DNA from 3 places in the Streptomyces sp. CNT360 genome. Region 1 is predicted to be linked to each of the others. Evidence: riboswitches for the same ligand, from Rfam matches in the RefSeq annotation. Region 1 holds a riboswitch; each other region holds the start of a gene.

Region 1 (10,144 bases):
GCCGTCCTTCAGTGTGATCACGGCACGTCCGCCGAAGGCCCGCTTCTCCGGGTCGGGATCGTGGTAACGGCGGGTCCACTCCGGGTCCTCGACGGTGGAGATCTTCTGCCACAGCTCGACGGTCTCCGGGCGCCGCGCCCGCTCGGGCGCGTAGGAACGTTTGTGGTGCCACTGGCCGTCCTCCAGCGCGACGGCGAAGATGTAGGGCACCGAGTGGTCGAGGGTTTCGCGGCTGGCGGTGGGGGCGTACTTCTGCGGATCGTTCGCGCCCGAGCCGATCACGTGGTGCGTGTGGTGGCTGGTGTGCAGCACGATGGCGCGGACCGCCGCCGGGGAACCGACGCGCGTCCGCAACCGCCGGGCCAGGTCGATGATCGCCTGGGCCTGGTACTCGGCGGAGTGCTCCTTGGTGTAGGTCTCCAGGATCGCCCGCCGTGGCTCGCCCGGTTCGGGCAGCCCCACCGTGTAGACGGCGTCGGGGCCGTCCAGCATCCAGGCGAGAAAACCGTCCTCACCCTCGTATACCGGCGACGGCGCGCCCTCGCCCCGCATGGCGCGGTCCACGGCCTCGATCGCGGCCTTGCCCGCGAACGCGGGGGCGAAGGCCTTCCAGGAGGAGATCTCGCCCTTGCGGGACTGCCGGGTCGCGGTCGTGGTGTGCACGGCCTGCTGGACGGCCTGGTGGACGGTCGCGGTGTCCAGTCGCAGCAGCGCCCCGAGCCCGCAGGCGGTGGCAGCACTCAGGTGGGCCACGTGGTCGATACGGTGCGCGTGCAGGCAGATGCCCCGCACCAGCGCGACGTGGATCTCGTACGCAGCGACGATCCCGCGCAGCAGCTCGGCGCCGGTGCGTCCGGTGTGCTGGGCCACCGCCAGCAGCGGTGGGATGTTGTCTGCGGGGTGGGAGTAGTCGGCGGCCAGGAAGGTGTCATGGAAGTCCAGCTCCCGCACCGCCGTGCCGTTCGCCCAGGCGGCCCACTCCGGCGAGACCCGCACACCGGGCGCCGCACCGAAGACCGACGCTCCGGGGCCCGCCGTGTGGGGCAGTGCCTGGGCGCGGGCGACGGCGACGGGGCGGCGGCGCAGTGCGGCGACCGCGACCGACGCATTGTCGATCACCCTGTTGACCGCCATGGCGGCGGCCCGGGGGTCCAGCGCTCGCGGCTCCTGGGTGCCGGTGGCGACGGCGGCCAGCTTCCAGGCGAGCTGTTCCTCGCGCGGCAGCCGGTCGGCGCTGGGATGGACACGTACCTGGTGGTCGATCACGGGGCTCCTCGCTCGTCGTGCGCTACGGCGCCTCTTACGGCGCTCCGAGACCGAGCATTCCCCTGCTCGCCGAACTTCGCGACCGCTCCAATCTGCGGAATCCGTCCATGCGGGGGCCGTGAAACTGCGAAAGTTGCAAATTCGGCGGATGCTAGATTCGCAGCGACGGACACGCCGTGAAGACGGAACGGGGAAGGACGCAGCGGCATGGCGCGCCCACCGGTACGGAAGATCTACGCACACGCCAAGCTGCGCAGACTGCGCGTCCGGCACGGCATGAACCAGGTCGAGCTGGCCCGCGCGCTCGGCATCTCCACCAGCTACCTCAACCAGCTCGAACACAGCCAGCGCCCGCTCACCGCGTCCGTCCTGCTGCGGCTGGCCGAGGTGCTCGGTGTGCAACCGGAGTTCTTCTCCGAGGCCGCGGAAGAACGCCTCGCGACCGATCTGCGTACGGCCCTCGCGGACGAGGCGAGCGGGGTGACGGTGGGCCCGGAGGAGGCGGCGGAGGTGGCCCGCGACCATCCGGAGACGGCCAGAGCCCTGGTGGCGCTGCACCGCCGCTACCGGGACTCGGCGGAGCAGGTGGCGGCACTCGCCTCGGACGACTCCTCCGCCGCGCTGCCGCCCCAGGAGGCGCACGACGAGGTCCGCGACTTCTTCTACGCCCATCACAACCACTTCGGCCCGCTGGACGAGGAGGCGGAGCGCACGGCCTCGCGGCTGGGTCCGGACTTTGCGCGGTCGGCGGCGAGCGTCCTGCGCGAGCTGTTCGCCGAGCGCTACGGCATCACGATCGTCCAGGCGAGCCCCGAGCGCGCCACGGACGCGCGCCGCTTCGACCGCGAGAGCGGTCTGCTGTTCCTCTCCCCCTACCTGACGGAGGGCCAGCAGGCGTTCCAGCTCGCCACCCAGCTGGCTCTGCTGCACCATCACGACCTGCTCGATGCGGTGGTCGCCGGCACCGCTTTCGCCTCGCCCCAGTCCGCGGGGCTGGCCAGGATCGGACTGGCCAACTACTTCGCGGGCGCGCTGCTGATGCCCTACACCACCTTCCACACGGCGGCCGAGAAGCTGCGTTACGACATCGAACTGCTCCAGGCCCGCTTCGGCGTCGGCTTCGAGACGGTCTGCCACCGCCTCAGCACCCTTCAGCGCACCGGGCGGCGCGGGGTGCCGTTCTCCTTCCTGCGGGTGGACCGCGCCGGGAACATCTCCAAGCGCCAGTCCGCCACCGACTTCCACTTCTCGCGGCTGGGCGGCACCTGCCCGCTGTGGACGGTCTACGAGGCGTTCTCCGCCCCCGGCCGCATCCTCACCCAGGTCGCGGAGATGCCCGACGGCAAGCGCTACTTCTGGGTGGCCCGCACCGTCACGCGGGGCGGCTTCGGGCATCGCGCGCCGCGTGCCGAGTTCGCCGTCGCACTCGGATGCGAGCTGCGCCACGCCCCTCGGCTCGTCTACGCCGAGGGCACCGCTCTGGACGATCCCGGGGCCGCCACTCCGATCGGCCTGGGCTGCCGCATCTGCGAGCGCCGCGACTGCGCACAGCGGGCCCGGCCCCCTGCCGGCGGGCGCCTGGCCGTCGACCCGGACCGTCGCACGACCATTCCCTACCCCGTCGAGAGGCGGGGCGGCGGGAGCTGAACCCCCACCGCCCGTGCTCCTGGCGGAGCCGGCCGACAGTCCTGACCAGGTGCCGAACGGCGGAGCTGCCTACTGGTGCCGGAAGACGGGAGCCCGCTTCTCGGTGAAGGCCGACATCCCCTCCTTCTGGTCCCGCGTGGCGAACGTCGCGTGGAACAGTCTCCGTTCGAAGTGCACGCCCTCGGCGAGCGTCGTCTCGAAGGCCCGGTCCACCGCCTCCTTGGCCATCATGGCCACCGGCAGGGACATGCCCGCGACCGTCCCCGCCACCGTACGGGCCTCGGTGAGCAGGTCGGCCGCCGGAACGACGCGGGAGACCAGCCCCGCGCGCTCCGCCTCGACGGCGTCCATCGTGCGGCCGGTGAGGCACATCTCCATGGCCTTGGCCTTGCCGACCGCCCGGGTCAGCCGCTGGGAGCCGCCGATACCGGGGATGACTCCCAGCTTGATCTCGGGCTGCCCGAAGACGGCGGTGTCGGCGGCCAACAGGATGTCGCAGAGCATGGCGAGCTCACAGCCGCCGCCGAGCGCGTAACCGGACACGGCCGCCACCGTGGGGGTGCGGACCCGGCCGAGCCGGTCCCAGGCGGTGAACCAGTCGGCCAGGTACATGTCCATGTAGCCGCGCGGCTGCATCTCCTTGATGTCGGCTCCGGCCGCGAAGGCCTTCTGCGAGCCGGTCAGGACGAGAGCGCCCGTCTCCGGGTCGCGGTCCAGTTCCTCGGCCGCCGCCACGACCTCCTCCATCACCGTGAGGTCGAGCGCGTTCAGCACCTCGGGCCGGTCCAGCGTGAGGACGGCGACGCGTCCCTCGCGCTCTACCCGGATGGTCTCGTAGTCCCTCATGCGTGCTCCCCCTCCGCCTCCGGCCCCGCGGCCGACCGTGCTCTGATGGTCCGCACGATGGCGGAGAAGTCCTCGTCCGCGCCGCCCTCTTCGGCGAAGGCGGCGTACAGTGCGGCGGCGCGCCGCCCCAGTTCGGCGTCGACCCCGTGCGCCTCGACGGCGCCGAGGGCCAGTCCCAGGTCCTTGGCCATGAGGGCTCCCGCGAAGCCGGGGCGGTAGTCGCGGTTGGCCGGGCTGGTCGGCACCGGTCCCGGCACCGGACAGTTGACGGACAGCGCCCAGCACTGCCCGGATGCGGTGGAGGCCACGTCGTACAGGGCCTGGTGGGACAGGCCGAGGCTCTCGCCGAGGACGAACGCCTCGCTCACCGCGATCATGGAGACGCCGAGGATCATGTTGTTGCAGATCTTCGCCGCCTGCCCGGCTCCCGGGCCCCCGCAGTGCACCGCCTTCTTGCCCATCGCCGCCAGCAGCGGCTCCGCCTCCGCGAACTCGGGCTCGCCGCCGCCCGCCATGAAGGTGAGCGTGCCCCCCTCAGCGCCGACGACGCCGCCGGAGACCGGTGCGTCCACCCCGCGCATCCCGGCCCCGGCCACGGCCTCGTGAACGGCGCGGGCGTCCGCCACATCGATGGTCGAACAGTCGATGAACAGCGTGCCGGGTCGCGCGGCGGACAGCAGCCCCTGATCCCGGTAGAGGCCCAGCACATGCCGCCCCTCGGGCAACATGGTGAGCACCACGTCGGCGCCCTCGGCCGCCTCGGCCGCCGAGCTCGTGGTCTCGACCCCGAAGCCGGCAGCCGCCGCCGTCAAGTCGGGGACCAGGTCGAAACCGCGTACCCGGTGACCGGCCTTGGCGAGGTTCGCCGCCATGGGCGCGCCCATCCGTCCGAGTCCGACGAAACCGACCGTGCGCCGTGCCCGGCTCATCACGCCACCTCCTGTGCCGCGTCGTTTCCCCGCCCGCCGAAGCGGAGCCCGTCGTCGCCGCCCGACGTGAAGAACCGCTCCACATCGACGTCGGCGACCTCTGCGAGGGAGGCCGGTCTCCAGCGCGGGCTGCGGTCCTTGTCCACGACCTGGGCCCGGATACCCTCGACCAGATCGGGGGCGGCCAGGCAGGCACACGAGACCCGGTGCTCCTGCTCCAGAACCCGCTCCAGCGAGTCGAGCCGCCGCGCCCGGCGCAGCGCGGCAAGGGTGACCTTGAGTGCCGTCGGTGACTTGGCGGCCAGCGCCCCGGCTGCCTCCTTCGCCCCGGGCGAGCCGTCGGCGCGCAACCGCTCGACGATCTCCTCGACCGACTCCGCCGCGTAGCAGCGGTCGATCCATTCCTGGGCCGCCTCCAGCCCGCCGGGCGGCGGCTGCCCGGCGTACCGCGCCACCGCCTCCCCCGCAGACACCTCCGCGAGGTCGCGCAGCAGGTCCGGCAGGTGCGGTGAGGGTACGAAGTGGTCGGCCAGCCCGCACAACAGCGCGTCGGCGGCGCCCATCCGGGCTCCGGTCAGCGCCAGATGCGTCCCCAGCTCCCCGGGCGCGCGGGCCAGCAGATAGGTGCCGCCGACATCGGGGACGAAGCCGATGCCCGTCTCCGGCATCGCGATCCGGGAGCGTTCGGTGACGATCCGGACCGAGCCGTGCGCGGAGACGCCCACGCCACCCCCCATCACGATGCCGTCCATCAACGCCGCATAGGGCTTGGGAAAGCGGGCAATCCGGGCGTTGAGCCGGTATTCGTCCCGCCAGAAGGCAGCCGACCTGCCACCTCGGGCGCGGGCGTCCTCGTAGATGGCACGGATGTCGCCGCCCGCGCACAGTCCCCGCTCCCCCGCCCCGTCGAGCACCACCGTCCGTACGGCAGGGTCCCGCTCCCACTCGTCCAGGGCGGCGTCGATGCGCCGCACCATGGCGTGGGTGAGGGAGTTGAGCGCCCGCGGGCGGTTGAGGGTGATGCGGCCGGCGTGTCCCTCGGCAGCGAGCAGGACCGTCTCGCCGTCGGCGTCGGGGCCGGTCACCGGAGGGCCTCCGTCATGCCGCGGGCCACGATGAGTCGCATGATCTCGTTGGTTCCTTCCAGGATCCGGTGGACCCGCAGGTCGCGGACGATCTTCTCGATGCCGTATGCGGTCAGGTAGCCGTATCCGCCGTGCAGTTGCAGCGCCCGGTCGGCCACGGAGTAGCCGGTGTCGGTGGCGAACCGCTTGGCCATCGCGCACATCTGTGGTGCCTGGTGATCGCCGAGGTCGAGAGCGCGTGCCGCCTGCTGGACGAGCGCGCGGGCCGCGGCCAGTTCGGTCTCCATGTCGGCGAGCTGGAAGCGCAGGGAGTCGGCGTCGAGCAGACGCGCGCCGAACGCCTCCCGGTCGGCGAGATAGGACAGCGCGGCACTCAGCGCGCTGCGGGCGCCGCCCAAGGAGCAGGCGGCGATGCCCAGGCGCCCGCCGTTGAGGCCGTTCATGGCGATGCGGAAGCCGTCACCCTCGCGTCCGAGCAGCCGGTCGGCCGGGACCCGGACCTGTTCGAGGACGACCTGTCGGGTGGGCTGGGCGTTCCAGCCCATCTTCGACTCGTTCGGCCCGAAGGAGAGTCCCGGGTCGTTCCTGTCGACCAGGAAGGCGGAGACCCCGCGTGCCCCGTCCCCGCCGGTGCGTGCCATGACGAGGTAGAGCTGCGAGGCGTCGGCGCCGGAGATGAACTGCTTGACCCCGGTCAGGACGTACTCGTCCCCCTCACGCACGGCTCGGGTACGCAGCGCCGCTGCGTCGGAGCCGGCTTCGGGCTCGGTCAGGCAGTAGCTGCCCAGGTCCTCCATGGCACACAGCCGGGGCAGCCACCGCCCCCGTTGGGGATCGCTTCCGTAGTGGTCGATCATCCAGGCGACCATGTTGTGGATGGACAGGTACCCGGCCACCGACGGGCAGCCGGAGGCCAGGGTCTCGAAGACGAGCACGCCGTCGGCCCTGCTCAGCGCCGAGCCGCCGGCCTCCTCCCGGACGTAGATGCCGCCGAGTCCCAGTCCTGCGGCCTTGCGCAGCACATCGACGGGGAAGTGCTTGTCGCGGTCCCACTCGACCGCGTGCGGCGCGAGGTGGTCCTGTGTGAAGTCCAGGGTGGCTTCGACGAGGGCCGCCTGGTCCTCGGTGAGAAGGGCGGTACCGGTCATCGCGCTCACCGCATCGTGGGGAGGGTGAAGCTCGCGCCTTCCTTGACCCCGGAGGGCCAGCGCGAGGTGACGGTCTTGGTCCGGGTGCAGAAGCGGATGGAGTCGGGTCCGTGCTGGTTGAGATCCCCGAAGCCGGAGCGCTTCCAGCCGCCGAAGGTGTGGTAGGCGACGGGCACCGGGATCGGCACGTTGACGCCGACCATGCCGGTGTTCACGCGGCGGGTGAAGTCGCGGGCGGTGTCCCCGTCCCTGGTGAAGATCGCCACGCCGTTGCCGTACGGGTGCTCGGTGGCCAGGCGCAGCGCCTCCTCGTAGTCGGCCGCGCGCACGACGGACAGCACGGGGCCGAAGATCTCCTCCTGGTGGATGCGCATGCCCGGGGTGACCCGGTCGAAGAGGGAGGCACCGGCGAAGAAGCCGTCCTGGTGGTCCGGGAGACGGAAGTCCCTGCCGTCCACGACGAGTTCGGCCCCCTCCTCGACTCCGAGATCCACGTAGGAGCGGACCCGCTCGACGGCGTCCTGCCCCACCAGCGGACCGAAGTCCGCGTCCGTGTCGTCGGAACGCCCGATCCGCAGCGTGCCGATCCGCTCCTTGAGCCGCTCCACCAGCGCGTCGGCTGTCGCCTCGCCGACGGGCACGGCCACCGAGACGGCCATGCAGCGCTCGCCGGCCGAGCCGTACCCCGCGCCGATCAGCGCGTCGACCGCCTGGTCGAGATCGGCGTCGGGCATCACGATCAGGTGGTTCTTGGCCCCGCCGAAGCACTGTGCGCGCTTGCCGTGCGCGGCGGCCGTGGCATAGATCCGTTCCGCCACGGGGGTGGAGCCGACGAAGCCGACCGCCTCGACACGGGGGTCCTCCAGCAGGATGTCGACGGTCTCCTTGCCGCCGTGGACGACGTTCAGTACGCCCGGGGGCAGCCCCGCCTCCACGAACAGCTCGGCGAGCCGCAACGGCACCGAGGGATCCCGCTCCGAGGGCTTCAGGAGGAATGCGTTACCGCAGGCCAGAGCCGGTGCCGCCTGCCACAGCGGGATCATCGCGGGGAAGTTGAACGGAGTGATCCCCGCTACGACGCCGAGCGGCTCGCGCAGCGAGTGCACGTCGATGCCACTGCCTGCGTTGTCGGTGAACTCCCCCTTGAGCAGGTGCGGGATGCCCGCTGCGAATTCGACGACCTCCAGTCCGCGCTGAAGGTCGCCGTGCGCGTCCGCTACGGTCTTGCCGTGCTCGGAGGAGAGCAGCCGTGCGAGCGACTCGCGTTCCTCCTCCACGAGTTGGAGGAAGCGCAGCAGCACACGGGCGCGCCGCTGCGGATTCCAGGCGGCCCATCCGGGCTGGGCCGCCGCCGCGTCGGCGATCGCGGCCCGGGCCTCCTCGGCGCCCGCCAGCGGCACCCGGGCCTGCACCTCGCCGGTGTTGGGGTCGTACACGTCGCCGTAAGCACCCGAGGCGCCCGGGGTGTGCTTACCGCCTACGAAATGTGCCAGTTCACGGATCAAGAGAGCCTGCTCTCGTCAGGTGGGATCCGGGGATGGCGCGGCCGTAGCGCACACGGGCGGTGGCCGGCGTGCGGGCGGCGCGCGGGGAAGCGCGTGGCGGAATACCCCTACGGCGCGGGGTCAGGTGCCCGGCCGACCGACGTGCCGGGATCGTGGATGCGCACCGGTGCCATGCGTGTCTCTCCATCCTCGTGGACAACACGGATACGAACACCGCGGCCGGTATCCTGACTCCCGGATCAGCGCACGCTCCCCGGCCTTCCCGGCGGACGAACGGGCCGTTCGCCAGTGGCCTTCGACGCATGGAGAGCGCGCTCCCCGGTCACAGTGGCGGGACCGTGCCGGACTCGCACCGGCTTCCCTGACACCGCGGACCTTGCCCTCGACAATATAGTTGGACGTCCAAGTACGTCCACCCCGGGACGGGCAGACGGACCCTGTTCACTCCCCGGCGAAGGGCACCTCCCGCGCATCGCCGGACGGGGCCGCCACCGGATACGGCACGAACGTACTGCTGTTCTCGTCGATCGCCAGGGCCCGGTCGAGGGGCGGCACGGCACGCTGCGGGCAGGCGGTGCGCTCGCACACCCGGCAGCCCATGCCGATCGGCGTGGCGGCGGACGCGTTGGAAAGGTCGAGCCCGTCGGAGTAGACGAGCCGGGAGGCGTGGCGGATCTCGCAACCCAGCGCGATGACGAAGGTCTTGCCCGGCTCGCCCCAGCCGCCCCGGTGCCGGGTGACGGTGCGCGCGGTCCACAGATGACGCTGTCCGTCGGGCATGGAGCCGACCTGGACACGGATACGCCCGGGCGAGGCGAACGCGTCGTACACACCCCACAGCGGACACGTCCCGCCCCCACGGGAGAAGTGGAAGTCAGTGGCGGACTGCTGCTTGGAGAGGTTGCCCGCCCGGTCGACGCGGACGAAGGAGAAGGGCACACCCCGCAGCCTGGGCCGCTGGAGCGTGCTGAGGCGGTGGCACACCGTCTCGTACCCGAGGCCGAAGCGATCGGTCAGCAACTCGATGTCGTAGCGCACCTCCTCGGCCGCCGCGTGGAAGGCCCGATAGGGCAGGATCAGGGCGGCGGCGAAGTAGTGGGCGATGCCGATGCGGGCCAGCGTCCACGCCTGCGAGCCGGGATCGAAGTCCTCTGCCGCGAGAGCCGACAGCTCGTCCTCGTGCTCGATCAGCGCGAGCTGCGTGGCCATCCGGAAGGCCCGCTGCCCCGGCCGCAGCGTGGGGGCAAGGTGCAGGACCCGGGTCTCGGGATCGTAGCGGTGTTGCCGGGCGGAATCCGCCGCCAGACGCACACCGTGCTTCTCCAGACGCCTGGTCAGCGCGGCCAGCACCTCCCCCGGCCTGGCGCCGATACGGACGGCGAGGTCTTCGGCGGCGAGGTCGGTCTCGTGCAGGTAGTTCTGACGGCGGTAGAAGAACTCCCGGATCTCCTCGTGCGCGGTACGCGGATACACCGCCGTGGCGGCCTCCCCCTGCGGCTCGGAGGGTTCGGACAACCGCTCGGCGAGGCTCTGGTTGCGCCTGCCCAGGTCGACCAGGACGGCGGCCACCTGGGGCATCCGCGCGGCCAGCTCCGGCAGATCGGCAGGTGAGACGCGGGCGGCGGCGATCTCACCCGCCAGCGCGTCCCGCAAGTCGGCCACGAGCCGGCTGGTGTCCCGCCCGGAGAAGAAGTCGGGGTCGATGCCGAACACTTCGG
Region 2 (10,144 bases), on a different contig from region 1:
CACCGTGGTCGGGTGCGGGCGCCAGTGCGGAGGTGACGCCCGGCGGGGACTGCTGCTGACGAGGACGCGACATGGCCTCTCCGAGGTTCGCTGGAGCCGGACGGAAGCACCGGGGCCTCCCACGCGACATCCATCCTCGGCCCCTGCCCCACTTCCCGCGACTCGGCCTTCTGTGCACGAGGCCCCCAGAGCACGCCCCCGCGTGGCCTGCCCTTCTTCGACCACGGTCCGTACCGAGCTGGGCCGGTAGTACACCGAGCGACGTCGTGCTCGCGCCGTGCCGCCGCCACCGCGTGCTCGGGAAGCGGTCCTCACTCGGTGCCGTCCGGACGGCGGCCGTCATGTCGTTGCTCCAGGCATCGGTGGAGCCGGGGAAGGTTCACCATGTCCGCAGCCTGCCTGCCGTCGACCGTGGCGGCGCCTGTCGTGCGGTGGCCGGGCAGGGAAGTGGTGGAAGCCGGTGCCGGCCACGTGCATCGAACCGCTCGGACGGGAGGGCTGACGGGCTGTGCTCCTCCGCCCGTGGTTGCCGTGGCCGCGGAGGAGGCCGGGCAGGCAGCGCTCCACCGGCGCGTCGAGATCCGTGCGGCGCCCGGCCACCAGGTGGAGTACGACGGTCGCCACGAACGGCCTGGTCATACTGGCGGTCCGGAACCGGCAGTCCCCGCGCGGCCGTGCTTGGCTGTCCCCGTCCGCGACGCCCGCGGTCACTGCCGCGCCGGCGGACCGGCGTCACGAGCGGGGCCGGGTGCCCGGGGCCAGGCGGCCGGTACGACGTCCTCGACCGGTCCGCTCCGCACACAGCGGCCGGCCTCGAACAGCACGGCCTCGTGGGCCAGCATCCGCACTGCGGGCAGGTCGTGGCTGATGAACAGGAGAGCGGTCGCGGCAGGGGCGAGCAGGCGGGGCAGCGCGCCGAGGAGCCGCTCCCGGGACACCGTGTCCAGCGCCGACGTCACCTCGTCGCAGACCAGCAGCGCCGGGCGGGCGGTCAGGGCTCGCACCAGAGCACAGCGCTGGAGCTGGCCGCCCGAGAGCCGGTCGGGGGTGCGATGCAGCAGGTCCTCGTCGAGTCCGAGTGCATCGGCGGTCTCGACCGCTTCGGCCACCGCCACCTCGCGGGGCAGGCCGCGCAACAGCCGTGCGGTGTCCGCGAGCTGCCCGCCGACCGGCCGGTGTCCCTCGAAGGAGTCGGCGCTGTTCTGGTGCACGTACTGGACAGCGCGGCGCTGTGCGGCCGTGCGCCGGTCTATCCGGCGGGGTAGGGCCCGGCCGTCGAACCGGACCTCGCCCCGGGACGGCGTGGCCAGGCCGGCCAGCACTCGGGCGAAGGTCGTCTTCCCCGAGCCGGACGGGCCCAGCAGCGCGGTCGTCCGGCCGGGCCGGAACGTCATGGACACCGGGCCCGGGAGAGGATCCCCGGTCCGGCGGCGTACGGAGATCTCCGTGGCGGCGACCACCCGGCGCCCTTCCACGTCCTGACCGGCCGGGCTCCGGTCCGCCCCGTTGCTGCCAGCACCGGTGCGGTGTTCGGCAGCCAGCAACTCCCGGGTGGCCCGGTGCCGGAGGGTGGGACGCTGCGCGGGGGCAGGTTCCACGCCGGGTGCGGGGAGGCGGGTGCCGAGAACCTCGGCCACCGGCCCGGCGTCCACCGCCCTGCCGTGCTCCAGGACGACGACCTGGTCGGCCGTCTGCCGGACCAGCGGCAGGTCGTGGCTGAGCAGCAGTACGCCGGCTCCCTGGTCGGCGAGCTGGCGCACCGTTCGGCCGAGGGCGTGCGCGAGCGCCGGGTCGAGGCCGCTTGTCGGCTCGTCCAGTATCAGCAACCGGGCGCCCGTCACCAGAGCGGAGGCGAGTGCCAGCCGTTGCTGCTGGCCGCCGGAGAGCTGGTGCGGGAAGCGGCGACGCACGGTCTCCCATTCCAGCCCGGCACGAGCCGTGGCCCGGCGGGCGGCGGCCCTCCGTGCGGCGCGTTCAGGAACCCCGAGGGCGGCCAGCTCCGTCAGCGCGCCACCGACCCGGCGGATCGGATCGAGCACCGTCTCCGGATGCTGCGGCAGATGCGCTGCCCGGCCCGCCCGGGCCGCGCTGCGCCGGGCCGGTGCCATGCGCAGCAGGTCCGTACCCGACAGCAGCGCGCGTCCCGTCAGGGTGACGCCGTCGCGCGAGGCACCGAGCGCCGCCAGTCCGAGCGTCGTCTTGCCACTGCCCGACGGCCCGACGACGGCGGTGACGGCCCCCGGCCGGACCGTCAGTGCGACCCGGTCGAGGAGCGGACGCCCGACCCCGTGGGCGTGCGCGGACATCTGCGGGACGTCCAGCAGCGGCAGGGGTGCGGACCCGCTCACCGGAGCCTCCTCTCACGTGCCAGGGAGTGGTCCACGAGGAGGTTGCCGCCGACGCACAGCGCGGTGAGCAGCCCGGCAGGCACCACCACGGCGGCGGGCTGGGTGAACAGGGCGTCGCTGTTGCGTTCGATGAGCACGGCCCAGTCCGGTGAGGACGCCGGCAGTCCGAGGCCGAGAAAGTTCGCGGATGCCAGAAGGTACAGCACGACGGCGAACCGCCCGCCGGCGTCGGTGGCCAGCGGGGCGGCCAGCTCGCGTGCCAGGTGGCGCAGATGGATGTAGGTCCAGCCGTGCCCCTGCATCCGCAGGGCCTCGACAACCGTCCGCGTGCCCGGTGCGAGCACGGCGCCGCGGACCAGGCGCGCGACGGCCGGGACCTGGAGCACTCCGGCGACCGTCACCAGCCAGTACCAGTCGCGGTGTCCGGTCGCGGCCAAGGTCATGAGCACGAGCAGTCCCGGGAAGGCGAGCAGTACGTCCAGCCCGCGCATCACCGTTTCGTCGAGGCCGCGCCGCGGACCCGCGGCCAGCAGTCCCAGTGGCACGCCCACGGCCGCCCCGACCAGCAGCGCTCCCAGTGCGCTGCCCAGAACCGAGGCACCGCCGTGCAGCACGAGCCACAGCACGTCGCGGCCCAGCAGGTCCGTGCCCAGCGGGTGCCCCGCGCCGGGCGGCTGCGAGGGAAGCGCGCTCCCGGCAGAGGGTGTCTCTGCGCCCGGCCACAGGCAGGGCCCCAGCACGGCTACGAGCACCGGTACGCCGAGCAGCACCAGAGCCGTCCACGGACGGCGGTCCCGGCCGGTGCCGGCCCCCGCGGGCCCGTGCCCCGTCACGCCGTCACCTCCCGCCGGGGTGCGAGGCGGTGGGCGGCCAGGTCGGCGGCGAGGTTCACCAGCACTGCGATACCGGCGAACAGCAACGCGTACGTCTGCACCTGCGGCAGGTCCCGGTTCTGCACCGCCTCGACGAAGCCGCTGCCGAGCCCGCGGAAACCGAACACCGCCTCCACCAGCACGGCACCGCTCAGCAGCCCCTCCACGCACCGGGCGAACTGCTGCGCGGCGGGGCCCAGGGCGCCGGGCAGCACGTGGCGCAGCACCACCGTCCGCTCCCGCATCCCCAGCAGCCGCAGGTGTGCGGCAACGGCACTGTGCCGTTGCGCCACCACACCCACGCGGATCTGCCGTGCCAGGTCGCACAGATGCCGGGCGGTCAGCACGGTGACGGGGAGCACCAGCACGGCGGGCTGTGCCGACAGCGTGGCCGTGTCCATGCCCACCGCGGTGGCCGGCAGCAGCCCCGCCGCCAGCGACAGCGAAGCAACCAGCAGCAGCCCGAGCACGAACTCCGGTACGGCGTGCAGCACCACGGCAGCGGAGTTCAGCACGCGGTCGAGGCGGCTGCCTTCCCGCAGTCCGCAGACCGTGCCGAGCAGCGGCGCCAGTACCGTGACCAGCAACAGCGCCGGCACGCCCAGCAGCAGTGTCACCCCGGTACGGCGGCCGAGGTCCCCACTCACCGGGAGCCCGGTCGTCAGGGAGCGCCCCAGGTCGCCGGTGAGCAGGCCGCCGAACCAGTGCCAGAACCGCACCCAGGCGGGCTCGTCCAGGCCCAGTCGAACGCGCAGCGCTTCCACCTGCTCCGGGGTGCCGAGTTCGCCACGGAGCACATCGGCCGCATCACCGGGCAGCAGTGAGCTGATGGAGAACACCGCGACGAGGACGACCAGGCACTGCAACAGCGCCAGGAGGCAGCGCCGCAGGAGGTAACCGCGCATCTCAGCTCAGCCGCACCCGGTCGAACCGGGCCCAGTCGTGCGAGTTGGGCGGTGCGGCGCGCAGGCCGTGCACCGAGGGGCCGATGGCGTCGGTGGCGTCGGAGAACGCCCACACCAGCAGGCCGGACTCGTCGCGGGCGGCCTTCTGGGCGCGGGCGAGCAGGGCCAGCCGGTCGTGTTCGTCGCGCGTGGTGCGGGCACGGGCCAGCAGCGCGTCGAACTTCTTCGACGCGTACTGCGTCTGGTTGCGGGCGGCACCGCCGCGGACCCGCTGCTGGAGGAAGTCGGAGACGGGCAGCGTGGAGGTGGTGTTGAAGGCGGCGACGCCCTTGTTCTCTATCTCGCTGAAGTAGGTGCTGGAAGCGCGGGTGCGGGCGGACAGTTTCAGGCCCACCTCGCGGAGTTGGCGCGCCATCAGGTCCGCCGCGGGCTCCCAGGCTGCGTCGACGGAGCTGGTCTCCACGGTGATCTCCAGCCCGTCCGCACCGGCTTCCTTGACGAGCTTCCGCGCCTCCTCGACGTCGCGTTCGCGCGGCGTCAGGTCGTCGGGATAGCCCCGCAGACCCATACCGAACAGGTCGTTGCCCACCTCGCCGTGTCCGGCCAGCGCGATGCGGACCAATTCCTTCCGGTCGAGGCCCAGTTGCAGGGCCCGGACCAGCCGCGGTTCGTCGAACGGCTTGCGGCCGGTGCGCAGCAGCAACTGCTGGGCCGTGGCCCGCTTCGCGGTTAGCAGCCGTGTCGAACCCTCCTTCTTCAAGCGTTCGACGGAGGCCCCGGCCATGTCGGCCGCGTAGTGGACCTGACCCGACAACAGGGCGTTGAGCCGCGCCGATTCCTCGTTCGCGGGGACGATCTCCAGCTCCGCGATGTGCGGGGCACCGTCCCAGTGGTCCGCCCAGCGCCGGTAGCGGGCGGTGCCGCCGGGCGTGAAGGACACGTAGGTGAAGGGGCCGGAGCCGACCGGCTTGCGGAAGTCCGTCGTCCCGTCGGGAACGATCTCGGTACCGGGCCCGGCGAACACGGTCGGGAACTCGAAGTTCGGCGCCTTCAGCACGAAGACGACGGACCGCTCCCCGTCCTTCTTCCCCGCCTCGAAGTCGATCGCGGCCAGCAGTTCCTGCGAGGGGGACCCGGTCTTCGGATCGGCTGCGCGCCGGTAGCTGTAGAGGACGTCCTTCGCGGTGACCGGCTTCCCGTCGTGGAACTCGGCCTTGCGCAGACGCACCCGCCACCGGGTGCCGGAGCGGTCGCTCTCCCAGGACTCGGCGAGGCGGGCGCGGACGGACATGTCGTCCGCGTAGGTGCCGAGTGTGTCGTACAAAGCCTTGGCGCGCGCCTGGTCGACGAAGTTCGGAGCGACGTGGGGGTCGAGTGTCTCCTGCGAGCCGCCGGCGGTGAACGCGGCGCGGAAGCGGTCACCGCCTCCCCCGTCCGTCCCGTCGCCGCCACAGCCGGCCAGCAGGCCGGACGCGGCCAGCGCCAGGCCGCCTCCCGCGGCCAGCACCCCCCGTCTGCCGGGTTCTGGCCGGTACGTCGACCCGGTACGGGCATGCGTCGTCACAGTCGATCCTCTCCGGGGTGTCCTCGCCCCTGCTGTCGGACCGGCGACGGGTCAGTCTCCTGGCTCCCGGATCGTCGCTCGCCTCCGCCTTCCCGTTCCGCGTGCGCGGACGGTGGCATGCGGGAGGACCGCTCCCCGGTCACAGTGGCGGGACCGCGCCGGACTCGCACCGGCTTCCTGGTCCCCGTCGCCTCGTGGGCTCATTGTGGCCCACCAGGTGACGACGGCTTCCGACGGGTTGCCCCTTGGCGCCTGCGGCCGCCCCGGACCACCGGGCACACCGGTCGCCCCGGACGGGACGACCGCCTGCAGCCCCTGTCCTCCCGGCCGGGACGGTCAGCGGTGGAGCCTTTCCTGTGCACATGAGTCGCACCCTCGCCGGGGCCGACCACGGGCGCGCGTCTACGATCCGTACAGGCGGTCGGGGCCCGTGCGCGGAGCGGTCCCGCCCGGTATGTGTACGCGACCGTGCCATGTCGAGGGAGACGGGTTCATGTTCACTCCCCTCCGCAGTGTCGCCGCCTACGCCGCAACGGTCGCCCTCGGCGCCTGGCTCGTCGGGCTGACGGTCACCGCCGCCTGCTGCCTGGTGAGCGCTTCCGGTGACGGCTCGTCGACGATGCCACCGGTCACCTGGGACGACGCCGTACTCCTCGTCGCCGAGGTGACCGACCTGACGACGGCACGGAAAGTGCTTCCCAGCATGCCGCGATGGAAGGTGACCACCTTCGATGCGCCTCTCTACACCGTGGTCATGCTCGTCGTCGCCGTCGCGACCGCTGCCGCGGACGGGGACTCCTCCGCGGTCGACTGGGGCTTCGTCCGCCTGACCTTCGCCATGCTGAGCCTGCACCTCCCCGCCGCATACGTGCTGTCGTGGTGGGCTTCCGGACGTCTCACCCTCGCGATGAAGGGGAACCGCGAGCGCGGTGGACGCCGGACGTCCTGGAGGTGCGGATGACCCGCTCGCCATGGCGACGCGGTACTCCCCGGTAGGCGGTGCCGCCGGTCGTGCATGCAGCTCGCCCAGCGGCAGCAGGAGGTGCCGCCGTGGGCGTACCTCTCATGGTGCTGACCGAGGCGCTCTCGTTGCGGCGGACACCCGGATGCCCGACCAGATGATGCCGGACCGGCGGCCGGCCGACACGATGGGGCGGAAGGAGTTTTTGCACGGCCGCGGAGCAGTCCTCCTGCGCCGTAGGCACTGACGCCGGGCCGACGAAGTGGGAGGAGTGCGTGAGGGAGCCCACTGGCCGCGCCCCGTCGCACGGTGATCCCGGAACCGTACGCCGACAGAACCGGGTGGCGGCGATCGCCACCATCGGCGGGTTCCTGTTCGGCTACGACACCGGTGTGATCTCCGGGGCACTCATCTACATCTCCTCGGATCTGCACCTCTCCGCGACCGAACAATCGGTGGTGGTCAGCTGCTTGCTGCTGGGGGCCGCGTTCGGTGGCACCTTCGCCGGGCGCATCTCCGACACGGTCGGCCGGCGCAGGGTGATCAACTGGGCTGCGGTGCTGTTCATCATCGGCACGACGGGCAGCGCGCTGGCGCCCGACATGGAGACCATGGTCGCCGCGCGAGTGGTGCTCGGCCTCGGCGTCGGCGCGGTGTCGGCCGTGGTGCCGCTGTACATCGGCGAGATCGCCCCGCTGTCCCGACGGGGCCGGCTGGTGAACCAGAACGAGATCATGCTTGTCACCGGACAGCTCGCAGCCAGCGTGGTCAACGCTGTCATCGCCGGAGTGAGCGAAGGTGATCAGGTCTGGCGCTGGATGCTGGGTGTGGCGCTCGTCCCGGCCGTCGGACTGTTCGTCGGCAGCCGCTTCCTCCCGGAGTCGCCCCGCTGGTTGATCAGCCACCAGCGGGGCGACGAGGCGGACCGGGTTCTGCACCAACTGCGCGATCCGCAGGCCGCGGAGGAGGAGTACGGCCACATCCTGGACGTCTCCCGCTCCCATCGGCACGATGCCAAGCTGAAGCCCCGCCAGTATCTGACCATCCGCTGGGTCAGGTACCTGGTGGTCGTCGGGATCGGTGTGAGCCTGTGCCAGCAGCTGGCGGGTGTCAACGCGGTCGTCTACTACGCCCCGACCCTGCTCTCCAGCACAGGGCTGAGCGCCAACGCCTCGGTCACCAGCGAGATCGCTGTCGGCGGAATGGGCGTCGTCGCGACCCTGGTCGGCATGTATCTGGTCAGCCGTGTCGACCGCAGACCGATGCTGATGACCGGGCAGATCGGGGCCGCCGCCGCCCATCTGCTGATCGTCGTCCTCCTCACCGTGCTGGGTGGCACGGTGATGAGCGTGTCTGTGCTGGGAGCGATGGTGGTCTTCATCTTCTTCCAGCAGTGCTTCATCTCGACAGTGACGTGGCTGACGTTGTCGGAGCTGTTCCCGATGCGCGTGCGTGGCTTCGCGATGGGCCTGTCCGTGTTCTTCCAGTGGACGGCGAACCTCATCGTGTCGCTGGCCTTCCCCAACGTCATCGACCGGTACGGCCCGCAGGCGGCTTTCGGGTGCTTCGTGGTCCTCAGCCTCCTCGGCTTCGCCTTCACACGGTGGGTACTGCCGGAAACCCGCCGCGAGTCCCTGGAGGACCTGGAACGCCGCCTCAAGGCCAAGTACTCGTGAAACGGTCCTCCTCTCACCCGGCAGCCGTGACCGGCAGCGCAGCGAGCGCTGCCGGTGCAAGACACCGGGTCCGCGGTGGTCACACGTCCCGGCGAGCCGGTCGAGGGGGAGGCTGAGCGGGACGGTGTCAGCAGCCGCCGCAGCGACGACACCGATCGGCTCCTGAACAGGCCGGGGCGTGCGTCAGGCTGCCTGGATGAGTTCGGCGCGGCCGAAGAGGATCGCGTAGCCGGCAGGGAGCTGGGCGAGAATGCGGTCGGTCAGGTCCGGGCCGGCAAGCTGGGCGACCGCGCCGAGGACGGAGCCGACGTCCCAGCGTGTGGTGGCCAGTGTGCCACCGGTGCGGGTGGCGAGGTCCTTGACGAAGGACCAACCGGTCAACGCATCGGTCTCCGGCACCTGGGCGGTGAGGATCCGCGCGGCCTCACGGGGAAGACGGGCAGCGAGCTCGACACGTTCCTCCCCGGTAAGGCGTCGCCCGAGGGCGGCCAGCACGGCCGAGGTGACGGCTTCGGCCCGCTCGCGGGTGGGGTAGGCGCCGTCGTAGCGGACACGCTCCAGCATCTGGGGGTAGGTCATCGCCGGAGGGGTGGTGAGTGTCACCGCTTGTCGCGTGGACTGCATCGGTCGGTGGGTGCCTTTCTCGCTATGGGGTTGTCCGGTCCCTGTCCGGCAGTGGTCGACACGGGACTCACTGCTGCTGCGGAACGTGACCGAGGTTGGTGTCCTGGGGACGGCCGAAGAGCATGTCGTAGCCGGGTGGGAGCTGGAGCAGGACCCGTCGGGTCAGCTCTTCGCCTGCCGCGTCGGCGGCGACGCTGAGGACGGCGCCGACGTCCCAGGCGGCAGTGGCGTCGGTGGCTCCCTCGATCCACGCCGCGGCGGCGCGGACGAACCGCTGAGGTGACAGCGGTTCGGCGGCCTGCAGCGGGTTGAGCAGGATCAGGGCGAAGGCCTCGGGGAGCCGGGCGGCCAGTTCCGCGCGTACGTCGCCGACCAGGTGGGCGCCCAGCAGGGCCAGCACGGTGCGCGCTGCCCGGTCGGCTTCTGTGCGGGTCGGGTACTCGCCGCGGTCCTGCACGTGGTCGAGGAAGGCTTCCCGCTGCATGACCACTGCGCTCTCCCTTCCACTCGTCGGTCCGTCGATCACGCGTAAGCGGAGGACGAGGGAGGGGAAGAGCAAGGCCCTCGTCCTCCGCTGCTGCTGCCGAGGGGGCGTGGGTTCCGCGTTTCAGCCGCGCGCCCTTCTCAGCTGCGGATCTCCTTGCGGCCCGAGCCGGCGGCGATGGAGATCTTGCGCGGCTTGGCGCGTTCGGCGATCGGGATGCGGACGGTGAGCACGCCGGCGTCGTAGTCGGCGTTGATGTGCTCGGTGTCCAGGGTGTCGGCCAGCATCACCTGCCGTGAGAAGACGCCGAGAGGACGCTCGGACAGCTCCACCTGTGCCTCGTCGCTCTTGGCCAGCGGACGGCGTTCCGCCTTGACGGTCAGCATGTTCCGCTCGACGTCGATGTCGATCGCCTCGGGGTCGACACCGGGAAGGTCGAGAGCGAGCACGTACTCGTCGCCTTCGCGGTAGGCGTCCATCGGCATCGCCGAGGGCCGCGACCAGGTGCCGGTCCCCGTGTTGGTGGCGAAGAACTGCTGGGTGATCCGGTCCAGCTCACGGAAGGGGTCGGTGCGCATCAGCATCGTGGAAACACCTCCATGGTTCCGGTTCGGGCTCTGCATGCCCATGCGCCGTTTCGTGCTTCTTTTGTAGCACGTCATCGATTCGATGACAAGTAGGGCTGTCGTCCATGGGGCGACACCGTTGAG
Region 3 (10,144 bases), on a different contig from region 1:
GTCGGCCCGCCCTGGACGAGAGCTTGCAGGAGAACCAGCAGCAGGACGAGCGGGATGACGAGCAGCAGGGCCTTGGCGTACGAGCGGGGAGTGAGGCGTGCAAGAGCGGCCAGGCCGATGACGACGACGGCGGTGAGCGCGACCAGGACGTCGATGCGGGTCGTCGTCAGGGCGACGACGAGGACGACGATGATGGCGGCGATCTTCGCGCGCGCGTCGGCACGGTGCAGGAACGTCCTGCCGGGCTGGTAGAGCATGGTTCCGCTCATCGGGGCAGCTCCCTGGTTCGGTGGGACCGGTCAGATCGCATCGGCCGCCGCCTTGAGGTCGCGCTGCTTCGGGACGAGCCCGGTGTTGACCAGTCGGCGCATGATCCCGTAGGTGATGAAGGAGCCGACGAGGTAGCAGGGTTGGACGACGAGGATCTGTCCGGTGATGAAGCCCCAGGGCAGGTGGAGGATGAGACGGTTGCCCACGCCGAACATCAGAGCGTCGGCCAGGCCGCCGATCTGCCCGATGAGGACGAGCTGCCACAGCTTGAGGCCCTTGTCCCTGGACTTCATGACCCAGACCAGGAGCGCCACAGGGACCGCGTGCGCGGCGTTGGTGAGGAACAGGAAGGGCGCCATCGGCTGGGAGGCCGTGAGGTTGGAGATGACCGGGTTGATCCACGCGGTGATCAGCGCCCCGGTCAGTCCGTAGAACGCGGCGGCGGGTACCCAGATCGCACAGACCACGATGGCCGAGACGATCGGAACGCTGCCGCCGGTCAGGGCGAGATCCAGGCGCTCGGTGATCTGGAGGATCACCGCCATGGTGAGACCGAGGAACACGCACGTGATGATGGTGCGGGTGTCCCGGGGCAGGAGCCGGAACTTCCAGTTGGGGAGCGTCGTCCACCGCTTGGCCGACAGTGACGGTGTCGTTGCCATGGATCATTCCTCTGCTGGTGAGTGCGGGTGCGGCGGCCGGGGGGCGCCCTCCGCGGGGTGGTCGGCGGGATCGCCGTGGTCGCCTGGCACCCGGTGGTGGCCGGGTGCGGGCCGTGCGGACCCGCCGCCCGCCGGCTCGGGACGGGCCAGGGCGCGGTTGACGAGGACACGGGCTGCGGAGCCGGCGCTGTCCATCCGGCCGGCCAGGATGTCGGCCTCGGTGAAGCGGGCCAGATAGATGCCCCGGTCGCCGAAGCGGTCGTGGTCGTAGACGACGAACAGTTGGCCGTCGGGGCCGATGGCGGCGTCCGGGTAGGAGACGTCGTCGCGGTCGTCCAGCAGCAGCCGGTGCGGCCAGGTCGCGCCGTCGTCGTCGCTGAGAAAGGCGGTGAGGTTGGTGCGGCCCTTCCACTCCTTGACGTTGCCCTGCTGCTCGATCTCCGCCCGGGACCGCCGGTCGCCGAAGTCCGCATGGTTGATCATGAGCAGCCGGCCCGAGGGCAGCCGCCGGATGTGGAAGCGGGAGCAGGGGCCGTCGACGTGGCTGCGGCGGCCGGGCGACCAGGTCTTGCCGCCGTCGTCGGAGAAGCTCTCGCCCATGCCGTCGAAGCACCGCACGAGCATCCACAGACCGCCGTCGCGCTTCTCCACGACCATGTGCTCGTCGAAGCTGCGATTGGGCACGTCGGCTCCGCCGAGGTAGCTGATCGTCTCGCCCTCGTCGGTGGAGGCGTAGACGTTGGAGAACCGCTCCGCCGCCAGCGGGTGCTCCTCGGTGGGGGTGTGGCAGGCCCAGATGGCAGTGGGGAACAGCCAGGTCCCGTCGGAGAGCACGGTGGGCTTGTTCATCATGAGCCCGTTGGCGATGCGGCGCGGCTCCGACCAGACCGGCTCGTCGTCGTCCGGGTTGTCGCTGATGGCGGCCCAGGTGCCGACCCGGCCGTCGAAGAAGTCGCGGCTCTGGTTCCACGTCAGCCAGAGCCGGTCGTTCGGGTCGCGCCACAGACAGGGGTCGTAGACGCGGATCTCGGGGTCGTCGTGCTCCACGACGAACCGGGGGCCGTCCCAGGTCGCGCCGTCGTCGTCGCTGCTGGTGACGACGACGAAGTTGCCCCCTGTCTCCGTGTCCATGCCGGTGTACCAGTTGACGTGGAGCCGGCCGCCACGAGTGCGCTCGATCGACGGAATGCCCTGCCACTTGCGGTGCTCGTCCTGGTACCTGGCGTGGGTGGGGCGCGAGGAGATCCGGGCGGGGGCCATGGCGCCTGTCTGGGGCATGCCTGCTCCTGTCGTGGGGTGGTGCGGTGCCGCCGGTTGTGCGGCGGTGCACGACAGTGTTGGCCAGCCCTTCGGTGTCTGTCAATACTGACAGACGCTGCTCATCCGGACGTCACCTCGGGTACCCACTCCAGCAGCCTCTGGACCAGTACCTCGTTGCCGCCGACAACCGATGTCTCCACGGCCGCGATCATCGCCTCGAAATGCGCCCGCATGGCCTCCTCGGCGCCCCCCGGATCGCGGTGCGTGATCCGGTCCAGGACCGCCGTGTGCTCGGCAACCACCTGCTCCTCCTCCCGCCGGGTCGCCAGCACCGTGTCGAGTACCGCCTCCACCCGGTCCAGCCGCGGGGCGAGCATCATCTCGGCGGCCACCTTGAGCATCCGGTTGGTCGACATGCCGACGACGCCCCGGTGGAAGCTGAGCCCCGGCTGCTCGATCATCGGCGCGCTGCCGACCACCCGGGCGTGCTGCTCGCACAGGTCCCGCAGCTCGGTCAGCCGGTCCTCCTGCGGGGCGCGCGCGGCGTCGCCCGCAGCCGCGCTCTCCACGGCGAGCCGCGCCCTGAGCAGGTCGAGGAGGTCCTTGGTGTCGCGTACCGCGTGCTGCAGCGAGTCGGAGGTGCGGTGGGTCAGGACCGTCTCCGCGGCGCGGCGCCGCCCCTCGGGGGCGAGGACGCGGCCTTTGGCGCCCACGGGGCGGGTCCACCCTCTGGCGTCCATCTCCCGCAGCAGCCGCGAGACGGAGGACTCGCTCAGCTCCCTGCCCCGCCGCGCCAGTTCGCGTTGAGCGTTGCGCGTGCCCAGCGGGCCGCTCGACGCCGACAACAGCTGGAGGAGCGCGAGCATGGCTCCTTCGCGGTCGTTCATGGTCTTCCTCTCACTCGTCCCGCCGGACACTCCCCGCCGGCCGTTCCGCCCCGCTCGGCGGGGGAGGGGCGGCGGCGACGAGGCTGCGCACTTGACGCGGACCGCTCCGCCGACGATGGTTGGTCAAAACTGACCAGCGCCTGCCGGGCTCAGGATACCGCGCCCGATCCTGTGGCGGCACGGCCTTCCGCGATCGAGGCGGGTACTTCTGATGACACTCCCTTCCCCCTCCGGCCCCGCCGGCCCCTCCGGATCCTCCGGCCCAGCCGCTCACTACCCTCGCGACCTGGCAGGCTACGGCGGACTGCCGCCGCACGCACAGTGGCCCGGCGGGGCAAAGGTGGCCGTGCAGTTCGTCGTCAACGTCGAGGAGGGCGGCGAGAACAACGTCCTGCACGGCGACGACGCCTCGGAGGCCTTTCTCACCGAGGAGCCGACCACCGCGCTGCGGGGCCGCCGCAACCTCAACGTCGAATCGCAGTACGAGTACGGCACCCGGGCCGGATTCTGGCGGCTGCACCGGCTGTTCGAGGAGCGCGGGCTGCCGGTGACGGTCTTCGGCATCGCGGAGTCGTTGCGCCGCAACCCCGGCCTGGTGCGGGCCGCGCGGGGGTCCGACTGGGAGATCGCCTCGCACTCGTTGCGGTGGATCAACTACGCCGGACTCGACCCGGAGACCGAGCGCGAGCACATCGAACGGGCCGTGCGCATCCACACCGAGGTGTGCGGGCACGCGCCGCTCGGCTGGTACACGGGGCGCAACAGCGCCGACACCCGCCGGCTCGTGGTCGAGCACGGAGGTTTCCTCTACGACTCGGACTCCTTCGGTGACGACCTGCCGTACTGGGTGGACGTCGAGGGCACAGCCCAACTCGTGGTCCCCTACACCCTCGACAACAACGACGGCCGGTACCTCAACACCTACGGCTTCCAGTCGGAGTCGTTCTCGGCCTACCTCACGCGGGCCCTGGAACTCCTGCTGGAGGAGGGTGCACAGCGGCCGCGGATGATGAGTGTCGGGCTCCACCTGCGCATCAGCGGGCGCCCCGGACGCGCCGCCGACCTGCGCCGCTTCCTCGACCTCGTGGCCGGGCACCCCGATGTCTGGGTCGCCCGGCGGGTGGACATCGCCCGCCACTGGCGCTCCACCCACCCGGCGGCACAGTGGCTGCCGCACGCCGGAGACCCCCTGGCGGCCGCCGACCCGCTCCCGGCCCGGCCGGGGCTGTGAGCCCGTCGACGAGGTTTCCTCCGCGCTCGGGGCGAGTGGCATCGCGCTCTTTCGAAGTCGGTGCCAGCGGTGTTGCGTTGTGTGCCTGGTGTTGCAGTGCTGCGTGCCGACGGCCGGGACATCGACTCGCTGCTGGTGGTGGTGGGCCGTGGCGCTGACATCGACGTGGCCGTACGGCTATCATCCCCGGGATGCCGCTTCGCCAGTACGCCTACTTCGCGCTGTTCAGCCGGCACACCTCGGCAGACGGCATGACCTCACGGCTGGGCATCAGCCCTGACGAGGTGACTGTTCGCGGTAGCCGGTGCACCGAGCCGACGGTGGTTCCGGTCGACCACTCGTGGAGGGTTGTCTGCCGGGAGCCGGGCCTGTGCGTCGACGAGCAGATCACCCGCGTTCTCGGCAGGCTCCAGCCCCACACGGACCGCATCTGCGACCTCACCCGGCAGCTGACCGGTACCGGCGACGGCGCAGTGCTTCAGGTCGTGCGCTACTTCGACGCCACCGACCGAACCCGTCCGGGCGCGGCGGACGCCCGCGACCTCTTGGGTTGGCACCTCGACCGCGAGGTCCTGGACTTCCTCAAAGTCACCGGAGCCGAGCTCGACATCGACGAGTACGACATGGCCGGAGCCGAGGACGCCGGGTGAGCACACGACCTCGTGGTCACCCGGCACATGGGCGAGCGGGTGTGGGGCTCCCGATGCGGTACGTGAGCCCCACACTGCGCTGGCGGCGAGGCAGGGTCAGAAGTCCCAGTCGTCGTCGTCCGTGTCCTCGGCCTTGCCCATGACGTAGGAGGAGCCGGAGCCGGAGAAGAAGTCGTGGTTCTCGTCCGAGCCGGGGGAGAGGGCGGCCAGGATCTCCGGGTTGACCTCGGTCTCCGCGGCGGAGAAGCGGGTGTCGTAGCCGAGGTTCATCAGGGCCTTGTTGGCGTTGTACCGGACGAATACGGCGACGTCGTCCATCAGGCCGAGAGGCTCGTACAGTTCCCCGGAGTAGGCGAGTTCGAGTGCGTAGAGCTCCTCCAGGAAGGCGAAGGTGAACTCGCGCATCTCCTCGCGCTCGGCCGCCGTGCGCTTCTCCAGGCCGCGCTGGTACTTGTAGCCCGAGTAGTAGCCGTGCACCGCCTTGTCCCGCAGGATCAGCCGGATCATGTCGGCGGTGTTCGTCAGCATCGCATGGCAGGAGAAGTGCAGCGGGAGGTAGAAACCCGCGTACAGCAGCAGCGACGACAGGAGGGTGGCGGCGACCTTGCGCTTGAGCGGATCGTCCCCGTAGTAGTGCGCCAGGACCTTCTTGGCCCGCTGCTGGAGGACGTCGTTGCCCACGGCCCAGCGGTAGGCGTCGTCGATCTCGGGGGTGGTGGAGAGGGTGGAGAAGACCGAGGAGTAGCTGCGGGCGTGCACGGCCTGCATGAAGGCGATGTTGGTGTAGACGGCCTCCTCGTGCTCGGTGCGCGCGTCCTGGATCTGGGCGATCTCGCCGACGGTCGCCTGCACGGTGTCGAGCAGGGTCAGGCCGGTGAACACCCGCATGGTCAGCGTGCGTTCCTCGGGCGTGAGCCGCTGCTGCCACGCCTGGAGATCGTTGGAGAGCGGGACCTTCTCGGGCAGCCAGAAGTTGGAGGTGAGCCGGTTCCAGACCTCCAGGTCCTTCTCGTCGGTGACCCGGTTCCAGTTGACAGGGCGCAGCCGGGCGGATGGGTCGTGACGGAAGAACGGAGGCGTGGCCGAGTTCGCCAGCAGGTCGGTCACGGGCGCTTCGGTGGTGGTCATGTGCGAGCCTTCGCGGACGTTACGGGGACGGTCACAGGGTGCAGGAGAGGCAGTTCTCGATCTCGGTACCTTCCAGGGCCTCCTGGCGCAGTCGGATGTAGTAGAGAGTCTTGATGCCCTTGCGCCAGGCGTGGATCTGCGCCCTGTTCAGGTCGCGGGTGGTGGCCGTGTCACGGAAGAAGAGGGTGCAGCTCAGGCCCTGGTCCACGTGCTGGGTCGCCGCCGCGTAGGTGTCGATGATCTTCTCGGGGCCGATCTCGTACGCGTCCTGGAAGTACTCCAGGTTGTCGTTGTCCATGTGCGGCGCCGGGAAGTAGACGCGGCCGAGCTTGCCCTCCTTGCGAATCTCGATCTTGGAGGCGATCGGGTGGATGGAGGCGGTCGCGTTGTTGATGTAGCTGATCGAGCCGGTCGGCGGCACGGCTTGGAGGTACTGGTTGTAGATGCCGTGCTGCTGGACGGAGCGCTTCAGCTCCCGCCAGTCCTCCGGGGTGGGCAGTGCGATCCCGGACGCGGCGAAGAGCTTGGCGACCTGCTCGGTGGCCGGCTCCCACACCTGCTCGGTGTACTTGTCGAAGTAGGAGCCGTCCGCGTAGCCGGACTCCGCGAACCCGGCGAAGGCCTTGCCGCGCTCGATCGCCATCCGGTTGGAGGCGCGCAGGGCGTGATAGGTGACGGCGTAGAAGTACATGTTCGTGAAGTCGACGCCCTCCTCGCTGCCGTAGTGGATGCGCTGCGAGGCGAGGTAGCCGTGCAGGTTCATCTGGCCCAGGCCGATGGAGTGGGAGAGCGCGTTGCCGTTGGCGACGGAGGGGACGGCGCCGATGTCCGACTGGTCGGAGACGGCGGTCAGACCTCGCACGGCGGTCTCGACGGTGGCGCCGAGGTCGGGGGAGGCCATGGCGGCAGCGATGTTGAGCGAGCCCAGGTTGCAGGAGATGTCCCGGCCCACCTGCTCGTAGCCGATCGCCTGGTCGTAGGTGCTGGGCGTGTTGACCTGGAGGATCTCCGAGCACAGGTTCGACATGTTGATCCAGCCGGGGATCGGGTTGGCCCGGTTGACCGTGTCCTCGAACAGGATGTACGGATAACCCGACTCGAACTGCAGCTCGGCGATGGTCTTGAAGAACTCCCGCGCCGGCACCGTCGTCCTGCGGATGTTCGGGTTGGTGACCATCTCGTCGTAGTGCGCGCTCACCGACAGGTCGGCCAGCGGTTTGCCGTACTCGCGCTCCACGTCGTAGGGCGAGAACAGGTGCATGTCCTCGTTCCGCTTGGCCAGCTCGAAGGTGATGTCCGGGATGACCACGCCGAGGGAGAGGGTCTTGATGCGGATCTTCTCGTCCGCGTTCTCCCGCTTGGTGTCCAGGAACCGCATGATGTCCGGATGGTGCGCGTGCAGATAGACCGCGCCCGCGCCCTGGCGTGCACCGAGCTGGTTGGCGTAGGAGAAGGAGTCCTCCAGCAGCTTCATCACCGGCACGACACCCGAGGACTGGTTCTCGATCTTCTTGATCGGGGCGCCCTGCTCGCGCAGGTTGGACAGCAGGAGCGCCACACCTCCGCCCCGCTTGGAGAGCTGGAGCGCGGAGTTGACGCCGCGTCCGATGGACTCCAGATTGTCCTCCACCCGCAGCAGGAAGCAGGAGACCAGTTCACCGCGCTGTGCCTTGCCCGCGTTGAGGAAGGTGGGGGTGGCGGGCTGGAAGCGGCCGGTGAGGATCTCGTCCACCAGGCGGGAGGCCAGCTCCTGGTCGCCTGCGCCCAGGTAGAGGGCGGTGGCGACGACCCGGTCCTCGAAACGCTCCAGGTAGCGGCGCCCGTCGAAGGTCTTGAGCGTGTAGGAGGTGTAGTACTTGAACGCGCCGAGGAACGTGGCGAACCGGTGCTTGTGCGCGTATGCCTGCCGGTACAGCGACGTGAGGAACGCCTCGTCGTACCGGCGGAACGGCGCGGCCTCGTAGTAGTCGTTATCGATCAGGTAGGCGAGCTTCTCCTCCACCGAGTCGAACACCACCGTGTTCGGGTTCACGTGCTGGAGGAAGTACTGGCGTACGGCTTCCCGGTCCTTGTCGAACTGGATGCTGCCGTAGCAGTCGTAGATGTTCAGCATCGCGTTGAGCGCGTGGTAGTCCTTGCGCTCCATCGTCGAGACGGGCGAGCCCTCGCCCGCGCTCACGCCGCGGCTGAAGTCCGCGCCGTCCGTACTGCCTGTGTCGACGAGTGTCGTGTCCAAAACCTCTCCAGACCTTCCCGCACGGCACGGACGTCCCGCTCCGTGCCCAGCAACTCGAACCTGTACAGCTCGGGAACCCCGCACTTCGCCGAGATCACCCTTCCGGCCTGGCAGTACGCCTCGCCGAAATTGGTGTTGCCCGACGCGATCACCCCGCGCAGCAGCGACCGGTTCTCCGCATCGTTGAGGAAGCGGATCACCTGCTTGGGCACCGCACCCCTGCCGTTGTCGTGGCCGCCGCCGTACGTCGGCACGATCAGCACATACGGTGCGGCCGCCCGTGGCATGCCCTCCAGCTGGGGGCGCAGAGGGATGCGCTGCGCGGGCAGACCGAGCCGCTCGACAAAGCGCTTGGTGTTCTCCGAGACGCTGGAGAAGTACACAAGACCGCTCACGGTCTGCCGCCTCCTCTCGCTCGTACCCTGTCCCTCCGGGGGCGGGGAGCGGATGCGAGGCAGCACGTGCGCCGGTTCACGGACGGTGACGACCGTGCCCGCTGCGCACACAGCCACGCGGCCCTCCCTCGGGGCCCCGGAGCGCGCACACCACGTCGATGTGCGCACCGATGGCAGGTCTTCGGACTCGCGGGCGCGCCTGCCGGCCACCGGATCCCGGTGACGGCGGGCCTTCTACTGGCCGTCGCTTCCCGGACCCGGGTGGGCCCAGTGCTGTGTGACGGCGGTCGTTCCCGCTCACCGCTGCGGGGCAGTCCCGGACTTTCACCGGGTTCCCTCTTGCCTCGCGGGACGCCGCTGCGCCTCGCGAACCATCAGCGCGGCCAACACTACATCTAGGTGGGGATGCGTGTGGGAGGGGGTACATCTTGTGTCGCGAGGAGTGGGTGGTAGCACGCACATCCGAGCCGTGCCCCGGGTGAGGGAGGCTTGTGCGCTGCTGCGGAGCCGCCTCAGCGCTTCGGCTGCCGCTTCGTCGTGCCCGCACTCCGGCGGGCCCGGTGTATCCGCTCGGGGAGCGCGGTCAGCAGCGAGTCGGCGCCGGGAATGCCGGACGAGGGGTAGGCGCCGTCCCGTCCGCGCAGCGCGGTGTCGAGGGCTTCGAGGTAGTCGGCCGTCTCCAGCAGGGCCTCACGCAGCGTGCGCATCCGTACGCTCTGGCCGCCGAGTTGCCGCCGCATGGCAGCGAGGTTCTCGAAGTCGTGCGGGGTGAGAGCCACCATGGGCTTCCCGTCGATGACGATGTGCTGTGGAGGTCTCCTGGCCATGCCGCCTCCTGTTCGGTGTGCCGACTCGTCTCGTGCCCTGGCGGGGGCGGGCGGTACGGCGTCCGCCCCCGCCGAGGACGTGTCTCAGGACGTGCTGGCGGGCAGCTCCGTGCGGACGGTTCGTGCGGCGGCGACCAGGTTCTCCAGGGAGGCCCGGGTCTCGGGCCAGCCGCGGGTCTTCAGGCCGCAGTCGGGGTTGACCCACAGGCGGTCGGCGGGAATGGCTTCGAGGCCCTTGCGCAGCAGGGCTGTGGCCTCCTCGGTGCTGGGGACGCGGGGGGAGTGGATGTCGTAGACGCCTGGACCGGCCTCGCGCGGGTAGCCGTGCTCGGCCAGTTCGTGTGCGACCTGCATGTGGGAGCGGGCTGCTTCCAGGCTGATGACGTCGGCGTCGAGGTCGTCGATGGCCTGGACGATGTCGCCGAACTCGGCGTAGCACATGTGGGTGTGGATCTGGGTGGCCGGGCGGACGCCCGCGGTGGAGAGGCGGAAGGCATCGGTCGCCCAGGCGAGGTAGACGTCGCGGTCGGCGGCGCGCAGCGGGAGGGTCTCGCGCAGCGCGGGCTCGTCGACCTGGATGACCGAAGTACCCGCGGCC

Evidence for each region. A riboswitch is a leader RNA that binds a small molecule or an ion and turns the genes downstream of it on or off. The one in region 1 is predicted to bind cobalamin.
Region 2: linked by a shared signal. The riboswitch ahead of H297_RS0104955 (ABC transporter substrate-binding protein) and the one ahead of H297_RS0125150 (CoA-acylating methylmalonate-semialdehyde dehydrogenase) in region 1 are both predicted to bind cobalamin.
Region 3: linked by a shared signal. The riboswitch ahead of nrdI (class Ib ribonucleoside-diphosphate reductase assembly flavoprotein NrdI) and the one ahead of H297_RS0125150 (CoA-acylating methylmalonate-semialdehyde dehydrogenase) in region 1 are both predicted to bind cobalamin.

The regions. Positions count from the first base shown of each region.
Region 1 covers NZ_AUKO01000038.1:32,407-42,550, forward strand. Annotated here, with positions in the region: gene H297_RS0125120 (MmgE/PrpD family protein) at 1-1,266, opposite strand, end outside; gene H297_RS0125125 (helix-turn-helix transcriptional regulator) at 1,474-2,913, shown strand; gene H297_RS0125130 (enoyl-CoA hydratase) at 2,983-3,759, opposite strand; gene mmsB (3-hydroxyisobutyrate dehydrogenase) at 3,756-4,688, opposite strand; gene H297_RS0125140 (enoyl-CoA hydratase/isomerase family protein) at 4,688-5,773, opposite strand; gene H297_RS0125145 (acyl-CoA dehydrogenase family protein) at 5,770-6,921, opposite strand; gene H297_RS0125150 (CoA-acylating methylmalonate-semialdehyde dehydrogenase) at 6,927-8,426, opposite strand; cobalamin riboswitch at 8,627-8,813, opposite strand; gene H297_RS38260 (XRE family transcriptional regulator) at 8,868-10,144, opposite strand, start outside.
Region 2 covers NZ_AUKO01000002.1:102,295-112,438, forward strand. Annotated here, with positions in the region: gene H297_RS0104935 (SDR family oxidoreductase) at 1-73, opposite strand, end outside; gene H297_RS41180 (serine hydrolase domain-containing protein) at 340-711, opposite strand; gene H297_RS34555 (ATP-binding cassette domain-containing protein) at 708-2,348, opposite strand; gene H297_RS34560 (ABC transporter permease) at 2,345-3,181, opposite strand; gene H297_RS0104950 (ABC transporter permease) at 3,178-4,125, opposite strand; gene H297_RS0104955 (ABC transporter substrate-binding protein) at 4,127-5,689, opposite strand; cobalamin riboswitch at 5,742-5,869, opposite strand; gene H297_RS0104960 (hypothetical protein) at 6,183-6,650, shown strand; gene H297_RS34565 (sugar porter family MFS transporter) at 6,926-8,326, shown strand; gene H297_RS0104975 (DUF2267 domain-containing protein) at 8,510-8,950, opposite strand; gene H297_RS0104980 (DUF2267 domain-containing protein) at 9,018-9,434, opposite strand; gene H297_RS0104985 (Hsp20/alpha crystallin family protein) at 9,575-10,018, opposite strand.
Region 3 covers NZ_AUKO01000018.1:216,268-226,411, forward strand. Annotated here, with positions in the region: gene H297_RS0116955 (CbiQ family ECF transporter T component) at 1-269, opposite strand, end outside; gene H297_RS0116960 (hypothetical protein) at 300-932, opposite strand; gene H297_RS36780 (sialidase family protein) at 936-2,210, opposite strand; gene H297_RS36785 (FCD domain-containing protein) at 2,312-3,079, opposite strand; gene puuE (allantoinase PuuE) at 3,291-4,310, shown strand; gene H297_RS0116980 (DUF4279 domain-containing protein) at 4,502-4,960, shown strand; gene nrdF (class 1b ribonucleoside-diphosphate reductase subunit beta) at 5,057-6,088, opposite strand; gene nrdE (class 1b ribonucleoside-diphosphate reductase subunit alpha) at 6,120-8,324, opposite strand; gene nrdI (class Ib ribonucleoside-diphosphate reductase assembly flavoprotein NrdI) at 8,264-8,719, opposite strand; cobalamin riboswitch at 8,875-9,110, opposite strand; gene H297_RS0117000 (hypothetical protein) at 9,232-9,546, opposite strand; gene metE (5-methyltetrahydropteroyltriglutamate--homocysteine S-methyltransferase) at 9,631-10,144, opposite strand, start outside.